One region of the Staphylococcus debuckii genome, then DNA from elsewhere that is predicted to be linked to it. Evidence: riboswitches for the same ligand, from Rfam matches in the RefSeq annotation. Region 1 holds a riboswitch; each other region holds the start of a gene.
What was found. Region 1 has a riboswitch for thiamine pyrophosphate ahead of thiC (phosphomethylpyrimidine synthase ThiC). Riboswitches for the same ligand answer to the same signal wherever they lie in the genome.
Positions count from the first base shown of each region.

Region 1 (3,199 bases):
AATTGCTCATACTATGGCATTAAAAGAGATTATGGATGGAGGGAATGTCCATGTTGCCGATTAGTATACTGGATCAAACACCTATTATTAAAGGACAAACAGTCAAAGAAGCGCTTAATCATACGCTAGAACTTGCACAACTCGCTGATGAGTTAGGTTATACAAGATACTTTGTATCAGAACATCATAACCTCAAAGATGTAGTGGGAACTTCACCAGAAATTTTAACGATGTATTTGCTGGATCATACAAAACGGTTGCGTATAGGTTCTGGTGGAGTAATGTTGCAACACTATCATCCGCTGAAAGTCATTGAACAATTTCATATGATAGATGAACTTTCTGACCATCGTGTAGATTTAGGTGTAGGAAAGGCACCAGGAGGATTTCCAAAAGTTGTAGATATTTTGCAAGAAGAATTGCAAAAGCCGCTTCCATCCTTTAATGAAAAGTTTTCGCTTTTAAATCATCTGAACCAACGAAATTTTGATGAGGCGTCAACTTATCATGGTATACGGACAGCACACAGAGAGGAAAATAATCAACCCGTCCCAATCTATTTATTAGGTGCTAGTAAAAAGTCAGCGCTACAAGCAGCCGAAACGAAAACAGGTATAATTTATGCATACTTCATTAATTCTGACCAATCAGCGCTTGAAGAAGCAGCCGAAGCTTATCATTCACTTTATCCTGAAGGTCGTTTTATTGTCAGCATACCAGCTGTCGTTACTGCAGATGGTTCGCAAAAGTTGCCATTTCGTTTTTCACAACGTCATTACGAACTTCTTTTTGATAGTGGAGAAAGAATCGTGTTAAATACGAAACAACAAGTAGAAGAATTTAAAGCTGAATCTACTGCAAGCTTTGAAGTAGTCGAGAAGAGAATGCGTATTATCAGTGGGACTAAAGAAGAGGTGACAGCTACACTCGATAATATTAATCGCAGTGGATTAATAGATGAATGGATGCTGCATATGCCTGTGCAAAGTCATCAATTAAGAATGAATACTGTAAAACAATTAGCGCCTGCCACTTCCTAAGATAGATTCAGATTATGATTACTTCATAATTAAAATTGACTTGTATAATAAAATATTGAATGTTATCATAAATTTGTAAATTAAATAATTCATTGCTAGGGGTGCCTATTTGGCTGAAAGATAATTATCAACCCTTTGAACCTGATCTAGTTAGCACTAGCGTAGGGAAGCGTTTATAATTGATGAGATAAGTGTGGATTTAATAATAAAGACATTGTATATTAGTGTATTTATTATGAATTCCTAAATATAAATTCTTTGCTGCGCATTCATAAATTAAATGAATGCGTTTTTTATTTTATCACGTATTTTTTGGCAAATATTCCTCCTAGCTTTGATTTTGAGGAGGCTATTTTTAATGAAACAAGAAGAAATTGAATTGAAAAAAGGATTCCCGGCAAGTCGCAGAATTTTTAAACAAGGTGCAGAAGCGGATATTCGTGTTCCCTTCAGAGAAATTGAATTAAGTGATACGGTAACTGAATACAGTACGGAAGAAAATCAACCATTTGTCGTTTACGACACTGCAGGCCCATACCATGAAGAAGGCTATGAAGTAGATGTTCAAAAAGGGATTCCAGATTTACGTTCTGATTGGATTAAAGCACGCAACGATGTTGAAAGTTACGAAGGACGCAAGGTGCAGTCTATTGATAATGGCTTCAAAAAGGAAGGGCATCGTAAATTTGTAGAGACACCTTTCCAATATCAGCCTAAGCGCGCTAAAGCAGGCAAAAGAATTACTCAAATGCATTATGCTAAGCAAGGCATCATTACAAAGGAAATGAAATTTATTGCAGTACGTGAAGGTGTAGAAGCAGAATTTGTCCGTGATGAAATTGCGAGAGGACGCGCTATTATTCCTAACAACGTCAATCATCCGGAGTCAGAGCCGATGATTATCGGTAAGAATTTCCAAGTGAAAATTAATGCTAATATTGGGAATTCAGCTGTTTCTTCATCCATTGAAGCAGAAATTGAAAAGTTAGTTTGGGCAACACACTGGGGCGCTGACACTATCATGGATTTATCTACTGGGAAAAATATTCATGCGACACGCGAATATTTATTAAGAAACTCTCCAGTTCCAGTAGGTACAGTTCCAATTTACCAAACTTTAGAAAAAGTGAATGGAGTAGCGGAAGATTTAACTTGGGAAATTTATAGAGATACATTAATAGAACAAGCAGAGCAAGGCGTGGATTACTTCACAATTCATGCAGGCGTGTTATTACGCTATGTACCGTTGACAGTAGATCGTTTGACAGGCATCGTATCACGCGGAGGCTCTATTATGGCGCAATGGTGCTTAGCACATCATGAAGAAAGCTTCTTATATGAGCATTTTGGTGACATTTGTGAAATCTTAAATCGCTATGATATTGCAGTATCTCTAGGCGACGGTTTACGTCCAGGCTCCATTTATGATGCAAATGATGAAAGCCAAATTTCTGAATTGAAGACATTAGGAGAATTGACAGATATTGCTTGGGAACATGATGTACAAGTGATGATTGAAGGTCCAGGTCATATTCCGATGCATAAGATTAAAGAAAACCAAGATTTAGCTGATTTCTATTGTAAAGAAGCGCCGTTTTATACTTTAGGACCGCTTACAACAGATATTGCTCCAGCATACGACCATATTACTTCAGCAATAGGAGCTGCTCAAATTGCTAGTCACGGCACTGCAATGCTTTGCTATGTTACGCCTAAGGAACATTTGGGATTACCAAATAAAGATGATGTACGTGAAGGTGTAATTACTTATAAAATCGCTGCCCATGCTGCAGATTTAGCGAAAGGTTTGCCTGGTGCGACAGAACGTGATGACGCTATAAGTAAAGCGCGCTTTGAATTCCGTTGGATAGATCAATTCAACTTATCTCTAGACCCTGAACGTGCGCGTGAATATCATGACGAAACGCTACCGAAAGAATCAGCGAAGGTAGCGCATTTCTGCAGTATGTGCGGACCTAAGTTCTGTTCAATGCGTATTTCTCATGATTTACGTCAAAACCATTTTGATGAAAAAGAAAGACAAGAAGCGATGAAAGAAAAAGCACAAGACTTTGTGAATCAAGGCAGTAAAATATATCAATAAAACAAAGAAGAAGTAGCCGGCACGGAATGTGTCGGCTGTCTTTATGGAACAGGAT
Region 1 is NZ_CP033460.1:1,017,234-1,020,432, forward strand. It holds gene CNQ82_RS04710 (MsnO8 family LLM class oxidoreductase) at 36-1,040, shown strand; TPP riboswitch at 1,128-1,225, shown strand; gene thiC (phosphomethylpyrimidine synthase ThiC) at 1,399-3,144, shown strand.

Region 2 (3,199 bases), 610 kb from region 1:
CCAATACCGTTTCATAACGTCCGACTGGTCCGGTAAATTTCTCTACAGGAGGTAACTCCGGTACTTTTGCATCTAATTCCCACTCAGAGCAGTCTTGTTGTACAAAGAAGCTCAGTTGTTTTAAGGCTGTTTCAATCGGTAATTTTTCATCTAAAGCTGCTTTCTTTTCCAAAGCTTCTTCATGCGTTTTACCCACATAAGTGACTAAACCTGGGAAGATTTTGAGACGTCGGTCAGTGTAACCTTGCTTAGAAATTTCAGCATCCATACGCTTTCTGAAATTTCTCGCTTGCTCAATATTCCAAGAAACCGAATACACTGCATCCGCATATTTCACAGCCAAAGCAACACCTTGTTTAGAGGCGCCTGCTTGCATAGCTACCGGTTTGCCCTGTGGACTGCTCGGTGTTGAAAGCGGTCCTTTAACTGCAAAATTAACACCTTTATGATTAAAAGGCTGGATATTCTTAGAATCTACAAGTTGATTTTGATCACGGTCGTGTTTGAAATCCTCAGGGTGCCAAGATTCAAACGCGGCATTCATAACTTCTGCAAATTCTTCAGCAATTGCATAGCGGTCATCATGATTAGGCAACTCTGTCATCCCGTGGTTCTTAGACTCCAGGTCAGTCATAGAAGTAACTAGGTTCCAACCTGTACGGCCACCTGAAATATGGTCCAGACTCAACAATTGTCTTGCAGCCGTATAAGGATTCGAGAACGTGCTCGAAATAGTAGAAACTAAACCGACATGATGTGTTACCTGTGAAATCGCAGTTAAATTCACAATCGGATCAAACCAGAACGCCGGCATCGACGTATCATCCTTCGCAGGAAAAGATTGATTATCAGCAAAGAACACCGCATCAAATAAGCCGCATTCAGCAATTTGTGCCAAATCTTGGTAATAATTAATATCTCCAACACGTTCCACACTCGAATCAGGCATGAGCCAAGCAGCCTGGTGATGACCACAACCAAATATGAGGACACCAATATGTAGTTGCGCTTTCTGATCAGACATTTCCATTCACCTCTGTTTTTAATTTTAAAAAAGAAAGCATGAGAAAGAGGGCAGAACTTGAGAGTGCGCCCTCTGGGTTGATAGACGGGCTTTCGAAGGCTGATTCCTTGTCAATAAGTCGAAATTCCCCGAAGACTGAAGAACGTCTTCTGCTCATTTCTCCTTATTGCTCGGAATCAAAGCGGCCTTCTCAAGCACCTTGTTTAATTCATTGTCAATCCGCCGTCTACTGTAATATTTTGTCCTGTAATACCTTTTGCTTGTTCTGAAACGAGATAAACTACCATGTTGGCCACATCTTGAGGTGTTGTCACCTTTTTCAACGGCGTAGTTTGAGCGATTAAATCGAAGACTTCTGGTGTTGTCACGGCACTAGCGTCTGTAGTTTTAAGTAATCCACCAGAGACTACATTCGCCGTAATACCGTATTGTCCTAATTCTGAAGCGATATTACGTGTGAAGCCGATTAAAGCTGCTTTCGCTGTTGTGTACTCATGGTAAGGTACAACAGGATTTTGGTATAAATTAGTTCCGATACTTACAATACTTCCTGCTTGATGTTCGATGAATTGCGGTACTACGCTTTGCACTACGTTGAATGCTGCTTTCAAAGTACCGTCGATTTGTTGCTGGTAGTCTTCCCAGCTCATGTCAGGAAACGCTTTTTGGGCAGTTGGATCAAATTTGAATCCGACTAATGCGTTATTGACGACTGCATCAATTTGACCGAACTTTTCAGTGCCTTCTTTTACCAAAGCGTCTACCGCTTCGCGATTTGTGACATCTGCTTGTATTGCGACAGCGCGTTCGTTTCCGATTTCTTGAACGAGTTGCTCTGCTGCATCTTTGCTTTGGTTATAATTGATAATAATATTGAACCCTTGTTCTGCGAGTGTCTTAGTGATTGCTGCGCCTAAACCGCGTGCACCGCCTGTTACGAGTACTGTTCTTGCCATGTTAATCCGCTCCCTTTTTTCTATTATAGACATAAAAAATACGCATGATTGTTAAAATCTGCGTAGGCAAGAGGGCAGTCTGAGGTCAGTACTAAACCTACTCATTCTGCGGTTATCTCACACTTTCCTACGCTAGTTTCAGCTAGATCAGGTTCAAAGGGTCTGAGGAAATCCTCATCTCAGTTTGAAAAAACACCCCTAGTGCGTATCTTTTTGTTACTTTCAATGTAGCTTGAATTTGAGAGGGTGTCAAGGAGAGGAGAATCTTGTATGCAATACGTGAAATTTGGTGAATGAAAGTGTTATGATAAGGGAGAATTCTAGCGGATAATATTTAAATGAATGGAGGGATTTGAATGTTCTGGTTAGGAATGTCGTTCCCAATTTTAGCAGTCGGCTTCATTGTTATGGCTGTACGTGAAGAAAAGAAACGTAAAGCAAAACAAAAGGAAAAAGAAGCGAAATGGGAAGCAGAAAAAGCACAGAATAATGGTGAAGCAACGAATGAATCTGCCGAAAACCATTCAAATGCTGAGGAAGAAGTTAAACATTAAAGAAAGCTGGGACATATTAAATTGTCTCAGCTTTTCGTATCTACATACTAACATAAACATTCTCCGCTTAATCTCTCGAGATTAGGCTATAATTAACAAAGTAAGAAAATTCAGACATCTAAAAACAAAGGGGTAATGTTTATGTCAGAGACAACACAAACAAAGGACAAACCGAAGCCATCGAAACTCAGGAAATTTAAATTCAAAACACCGCATACTTACGCTTTACTGATGATGATTATCGCCGTAGCTTGCATTTTAACTTATATTATTCCTGCTGGAGAATACAAACGAGAAGAAAAGGGCGGACAAACACTTGTAGTTCCAGGGTCTTACCATGAAATTGCACAACACGGCGTATCCTTTCTAGACTTATTCCGTGCTGTTCCCGAAGGATTATTAACAGGGGGAGAAATAGTCTTTTACATCTTCTTAGTCGGAGGCGCCTTTGGTATTGTCCATCGCACAGGTGCTTTTGAAAACGGCATTAACCAAGCCATAAAATCATTAGGCTCTTCGAAAATTCTAATGATTCCACTCACTATGACCGTCTTTTCCATCTTAGGATTCTCTATCGGTTTAGCAGAAGAAACTATTATCTTCGTGCCGATTGGTGTTATTATTGCTCGCACGCTCGGTTATGATGCACTGACAGGAGCCGCCAT
Region 2 is NZ_CP033460.1:407,458-410,656, forward strand. It holds gene CNQ82_RS01920 (LLM class flavin-dependent oxidoreductase) at 1-1,024, opposite strand, end outside; gene CNQ82_RS01925 (3-oxoacyl-ACP reductase) at 1,228-1,980, opposite strand; TPP riboswitch at 2,088-2,190, opposite strand; gene CNQ82_RS01930 (hypothetical protein) at 2,337-2,534, shown strand; gene CNQ82_RS01935 (YfcC family protein) at 2,676-3,199, shown strand, end outside.
Region 2: another riboswitch for thiamine pyrophosphate. It lies ahead of CNQ82_RS01925 (3-oxoacyl-ACP reductase); the one in region 1 lies ahead of thiC (phosphomethylpyrimidine synthase ThiC).

Region 3 (3,199 bases), 110 kb from region 1:
ACCAAATGGAAAACATCTCCATCCACCAAGTGACTGTGCTCATAAATATCCTCTTCATCCACTAACGGATAGTGGTTCAAATACTTCTGCTCCTTACCCTTATTAATAACCGCTGTCTTCATAATCCATTCCGCCTTCTATAATTATTTGTCTTCATCATAACGTATCCTAACTTCCCTTTCTAAAAAGAAAGACTCAAAAAGCTGAGAAACCGTTTAGAGTTCCCCAGCTCAATATGCTACTGGCCGTCCACAGGTGTACGCATCTGAATCACAAATGCAATAATCACTGCAACCAGCATAATTAATAAAATTGGTGTAATAAAAATCGATAATAACAATCCATGAATCATAATATTCACAAACTCAGTCAATAATTTAAAGAATAAAATACTGATCATAAACATTTGCACATAATAGAATTTGCCTCGTAAGAAATGCGTTAACGTCGTAATGATATAAATAATAATAATGATGAGTAATAGGAATAAAGTAATCCACTCAATCACATAAGAGGTTTGCGATAACTCCCACTCTCCAGATGCAAACAAAGCATTTCTATTATTTAACTCTAACAATGTAAATAAGAATAAAATGATACCGCAGATTAATTCTACAATTCCAGGTTTAATCCATTTCGGACGCTTCATCCAATTTGGAATATCATCGTCTTGGATATCAATTTTTTCTTTGATCGTATTTTTAAATTTATCACGCTTATTTCTCATTTTTTCTAAATCAATGCTACGTCTTGTACGATGCGTAAATTCTTGTGTACGCTCTTGGAATTCGCGAAGTTGTTCTTTAGTCTGGCTCATTGTGCCATTTTTATCCGTACGCGAAAATTCCATCTCTTCCCCTAATTCCGCTTTCGTCAATGGTAAAGATCTGCGCAGGAACAAGAAATTCCAAATCGAGATTTGTGCTAAAATCCACATTACAATAAAGAATGCATTCACACTTAAAATATCAATCATTGCGATTTCATGGCTTTCAATACGTCCATACAAAGCAATTTGTGTGATTAAATAACTGATACCGTAAGCACAAATAATCCATAAATAATGTTCTTTTCGATGATTATGATTCAATTCATCTTTATATACAATATATCCTGTGTGCACCAAGAATGACACCACAAATATAATGGCTGCAAACCCATAAACTTGGGTCATCAAGATAATAGTAATGATAAAGAAGAGAATTCCTATAATAAGGAAGAAAATTGAGATATCATAATCATATTTCGTCGTCATAAATAACAAATAACCGATCCATAACAATGCAATGCCGAACACTATAATGAAGATGGCACTAAAAACAGGAAACTGACCGATAAATCGACTCATAATCCGGATAATTTCACCGAAGAATGCATTGACGAAATCCCATACGTTGTAGATATGTATATCGGCCTTGCCGCCTTTAGCAAGCTTATGGATAAAGGATACATTTAATAATATTATGATTCCAATAAAAAGTGAAACAATGCCAATAATCAAACTAAAAATGATCTCAGCGTGCTTCTTTATATACGACATGTTTTTCACCTCATAGTTATTATATAGGAACATAAGTGTTGTGTCTTTAGTGAATGTAATAAATCATTCTATGGTAGTACATAGTATATCGAAATTAAGTCTTTCACTCAATCGGATAATACCCTAAATTTCTATGAAAATGCTTACTAAGAAAAATCGAATGAAATTGTGGGCGCCTCAAGGCTTCTGTTACTGAAATCATCTTGACATTTCCTTTTAAAAAGCATACATTTAGTATAAATCAATAAAGAAAAGCACTAGGGGTGTTTCGTAACTGAGATGAAGCAGTTTTGCTTCAAACCCTTCGAACCTGATCTAGCTGAGACTAGCGTAGGAAAGTGCAGGAGATCTGCCGGCAATTTGGTTAAGGGTTATGCCGGTCTGTTCCGATGCCTATTTCACGCAGCTTGCTAGACAAGTTTGTGTGTTTTTTTATATTTAGGAGGAATTATTGATCATGTCAAAAGGACTTAAACTTTCAGATATCTTGGTAACTGTGTTAATTGCAGTTATTTTCGCTATCATCTACAACATCTGGAACTTCGTATACAAAGCGATGCAAGTGACTGGATTACATCTAGAGGAGCTCTCGTACGGTATGTGGTTTGCGGCGGCAGTTGTAGCTTACCTCATCATCCCTAAACCGGGTATTGCCTTACTTGCCGAATTTGCAGCGGGTGCCGGTGAAACAATCGTCATGGGACGCTTTGATATTGCAACCATCGTTTACGGTTTATTGCAAGGTTTAGCTTGTGAGATTATCTTTGCAATCTTCCGTTATAAATCACGCTCTGTGATGGTCGCAATGCTTGCTGGTTTAGCTGCAGCATTAGTCACTTTCCCTATCGACTTCTACTATGGTTATTTAGGCGAAGTAGCAGGCTGGAACTTATTCTTATATGTATTCTTCCGTTGTGTCAGCGGTATTGTGCTTGCAGGTCTCTTCCCTTATTACTTAGTGAAAGCGCTTGATAAGACAGGTGTGACGAAATTATTCAGACCTGCTTCTCAAAAAGATTACGATAATTTGTAAGGAGAATTTACCTTGTTACGTGCAAAAAATTTACGACTCAAATATCCGAATGCGCCTGAAAAAACCTTTGATGGATTAGATATCGAAATTCCAGATAAACAAAAGGTACTATTATTAGGTCCTTCAGGCTGCGGTAAAAGTACATTGCTGAATGTCTTAAGTGGCATCGTTCCGAATTTAATAGAATTACCGATGAAATATGATGATTTAGAAGTCGATTTAAATAGCGGTGTCATCTTTCAAGATCCAGATACACAATTTTGCATGCCCAAGGTCTATGAAGAACTTGCTTTTGTATTAGAAAACAAGCAAGTACCGCGTAAAGACATGGATGCCTTAATTCAGAAGGCTTTAGCCTCAGTTGATTTAGATGTGGGACCTAAGCAAACTGTACAGAAATTAAGCGGCGGCATGAAACAAAAGTTAGCCATTGCAGAAACAGTGTTGCAAGAAGCGGACACACTTTTCTTAGACGAACCGACAGCCATGTTGGATGTAGATGCGACGGAAGACTTGTGGAATCATATTAAAGATATGTGGCAAGACCAGACCGTGCTAATTGTAGAGCACAAAGTTGAACATATCTGGAAACACATTGACCGCGTTATTTTAATGAATTATGGCGG
Region 3 is NZ_CP033460.1:1,124,164-1,127,362, reverse strand. It holds gene CNQ82_RS05240 (class I SAM-dependent rRNA methyltransferase) at 1-122, opposite strand, end outside; gene auxA (lipoteichoic acid stability factor AuxA) at 239-1,540, opposite strand; TPP riboswitch at 1,790-1,894, shown strand; gene CNQ82_RS05230 (ECF transporter S component) at 1,998-2,573, shown strand; gene CNQ82_RS05225 (ABC transporter ATP-binding protein) at 2,586-3,199, shown strand, end outside.
Region 3: another riboswitch for thiamine pyrophosphate. It lies ahead of CNQ82_RS05230 (ECF transporter S component); the one in region 1 lies ahead of thiC (phosphomethylpyrimidine synthase ThiC).

Region 4 (3,199 bases), 1.0 Mb from region 1:
AGGATGTGTGTCACGGAACAAGAAGGCTCCCACAACTGCACCTAATAAGCAGCCTGCCCCAGTGATTTTAGCAAGGAAATGCGAACCGTTTTGCAATTTAACGACTTTATCATCTTGGACGATAACATCTGATTCTCCAGTTAAAATAATCGCTGTTTGATATTCTTGGTAAGCTTTCTTAGCGATATCCACAATATCAAGATTATCAGCACTATCTGTACCTTTCATAGTTGCTGAATCATCAATTAATGCTAAAATTTCTGAAGCATTCCCTTTAATAACAGTCGGCTTAACTTGTTTTAAAAAGTTTTTACAGAAATCTTTACGATACTGTGACGCCCCTACTGCTACTGGGTCAAAGACTAAAGGTGTATCCGTTTCATTAGCAATCTTGCCGTTAGTCAACATCGCATGCTCATGCTCTTTAGTTAAAGTACCAATATTGATTAAGACACTGCCTGCTACCGGATAGAAATCCTTTGCCTCTTGAGGTGCTTCACTCATTGCTGGACTTGCCCCTAAACTTAATAAACCATTGGCTGAAAAATTCTTAACCACATCATTGGTATAACAAATTACTAATGGATGTTCTGATCTAATTTGATTTAATACATTACTCATCATCTAGTCCTACTTTCTTCATATACGCGAAATGGTTCACAGGTCCTCTGCCTTGGCCGATTTCCGGTGTATATTTAATACTTAAAGCAATAAAATCTTTAGCTTTTTTAACTGCATCATAAATCGATTTACCTTTTGCTAATTCAGCTGTGATAACCGCTGAGAAGGTACAGCCAGTTCCATGTGTGTGCTTAGTATCATAACGTTCACTTTCGAAAACTTCTAAACCATCTTTTGTAAAAAGATAATCCTTCGCAATGGCTTTATCCTCAATGTGCCCGCCTTTAATAACTACACCTTTACAACCGATGTCATTGATAAAGATGTCTCCAGCTTTTTTAATTGCGTCTTCAGTATCTAATTTGAAACCTACTATTTCTTCAGCTTCTGGTAAATTCGGCGTAGCCACATCAGCTAACGGCAACAAGATTTCTTGCAATGCATGTTTACCTGCATCATCCATTAAAGAATCACCGCTTTTAGCAAGCATAACAGGGTCGATTACATAAGGGATTTCTGGATGCTTTTCTAAATATTCTCGAATCAGTTCCATCATTTCTTTGGTTGCAATCATTCCAGTCTTAATAGCTTGAGGTAATTCATCATCAAACACACTATCAAGCTGTTCTTTAATCCATGATACGTCTAAATTATGAATATGTTGTACACCTTTGGTATTTTGCGCCACAATACTGGTAATTGCAGCCATTCCATACACACCGCATGCATGAAACGATTTCAAATCTGCCATTACGCCTGCCCCGCCTGTTGGATCTGTACCTGCAATGGTTAAAGCTATTTTAGGTTTATTCATACTCTTTCTCCTCCAAATTGCCATTTTTCACTTGTATAAGCCATATTGAAAAAGTTCAATTCATGAACTGTACTTTGTAAATAATTCTCTCTTACTTCCTTTTTCTCCGCTTCTGACATATGAGCAGTGAGTTGGTTCATTAAATCATCTAGTACGTCAATTAATGGGTCCATTTCAGTATTATAAAATTCAAACCATTTTGCTAAAATAGAATCTTTATTTAATTCTGGGTCTTTCATTGCGCGTTTGGCAATCATTGCATATACGTAAGGACAAGGTGCCATTGCAGCAATCGCATATGCAGCATTTTCATGCGCATAGACGTTATAGTACATATGTTTAATATAATGGTCCCCACTAGGTGGCCAAACCTTTTTTTGAACAATTTCGTTGTAATTTTCACCAATATAATCAGCCATAAATTCATGCGCTTCTACTTCACCATTTACAATAAATTGAATTTGATCAACTAGAAAACGTACGCTATTTAAATCTGGCATTTTAGGGATTAATAGTGCATATATATTCGCAAACTCTCTTAAATAAGATGCATCGGCACGCAAATATTGACGTAATGCTTCTTTCTCAATATTACCTTTTAATAATTCTTGAATGAAATGGTCTTGATAAATTTCATCAATAATAGGTTGTGCGTCTCTTTCTAATGATTCAGCAAAATTCATTTCTAAATCCTCCCAATAAAAAAACTGCAAACCTTCGCAGGAATGCAGTAAAATATTAGAATCTTTATTCTTAATATACTACTTTCCTACGTTGGTACGAACCAAATCAGGTTATAAGGGTCTAGTACAACTATCTCAGCCATAAGGCGCCCCTAGCAGTTCTATATAATTTAATGATTAATACAGTTTAAATGTATCAAACCCCTTAATGTTATGCAATATTAAAGAATTGAAAAAGAAAAAAGCCGAGACAAAAGTCCCGACTGTAGTTTAAATATTAATATGCCCAGTGTCCTGCACCGTTACCATTATCCCATAAAGTTAATGCTGCTTGGTCTTGAATATATTCTGGATCACTAGCTGGGTTTACACCTTTCCAACCTGCTGGTGCTACTGCATCCCATGTAGTTTGTAAGAATTGATATTTCCCTGCTGCACCTGAGTCAGGGTTAACAGCATGGATATCACCACGTGATTCACGGTATACAATTGCTTGTAGTGCTGCAGGAATGTTGCTAGATCCGCCTGAATATGATTGAGCTGGTGCACTATAGCTTGTTGATTGAGTGTTGTAGCTGTAATTTGAATTATTGTTATAAGATTGTGATTGCATATTATAAGAATATGATTGTGTTTGTTGTTTTGCTACTGGTGCAGCTTGTTGTTGAGCTGGTGCTGCTTGGCTAGTAGTTACGTGAGTTGGTTGCTGAACAGTTCCAGCTGCTGCATAACTCCATTCCCAGTATGTACCATTTGATTCAAAATGGAAGTCATAACCTTTGTATTCGAAATTAAATTCATATGCACCCTCTTGTACTGGATGTTGATTTAATTTTGCAGGATTATTTAATGCAGTTTCTGCTAATTTAGTTTGTTCTGCTGTATTTAACTCAGCTGCATCAGCGTTGTGTGATGCTACTCCTGTTGCTAAAAATGCTGCTGCCGCTACTGATGATGTTACTAATAGTTTCTTCATTTAATAAAAATCCTCCTATAAGGTAAAAACTTTATATGATTAATTTGCTGTACTTATAATAGCATCTAATACGATAACATAGGTTACAACAATATAAATAGTTTG
Region 4 is NZ_CP033460.1:2,059,512-2,062,710, forward strand. It holds gene thiM (hydroxyethylthiazole kinase) at 1-621, opposite strand, end outside; gene thiD (bifunctional hydroxymethylpyrimidine kinase/phosphomethylpyrimidine kinase) at 614-1,435, opposite strand; gene tenA (thiaminase II) at 1,432-2,118, opposite strand; TPP riboswitch at 2,185-2,282, opposite strand; gene CNQ82_RS09900 (transglycosylase family protein) at 2,396-3,094, opposite strand.
Region 4: another riboswitch for thiamine pyrophosphate. It lies ahead of tenA (thiaminase II); the one in region 1 lies ahead of thiC (phosphomethylpyrimidine synthase ThiC).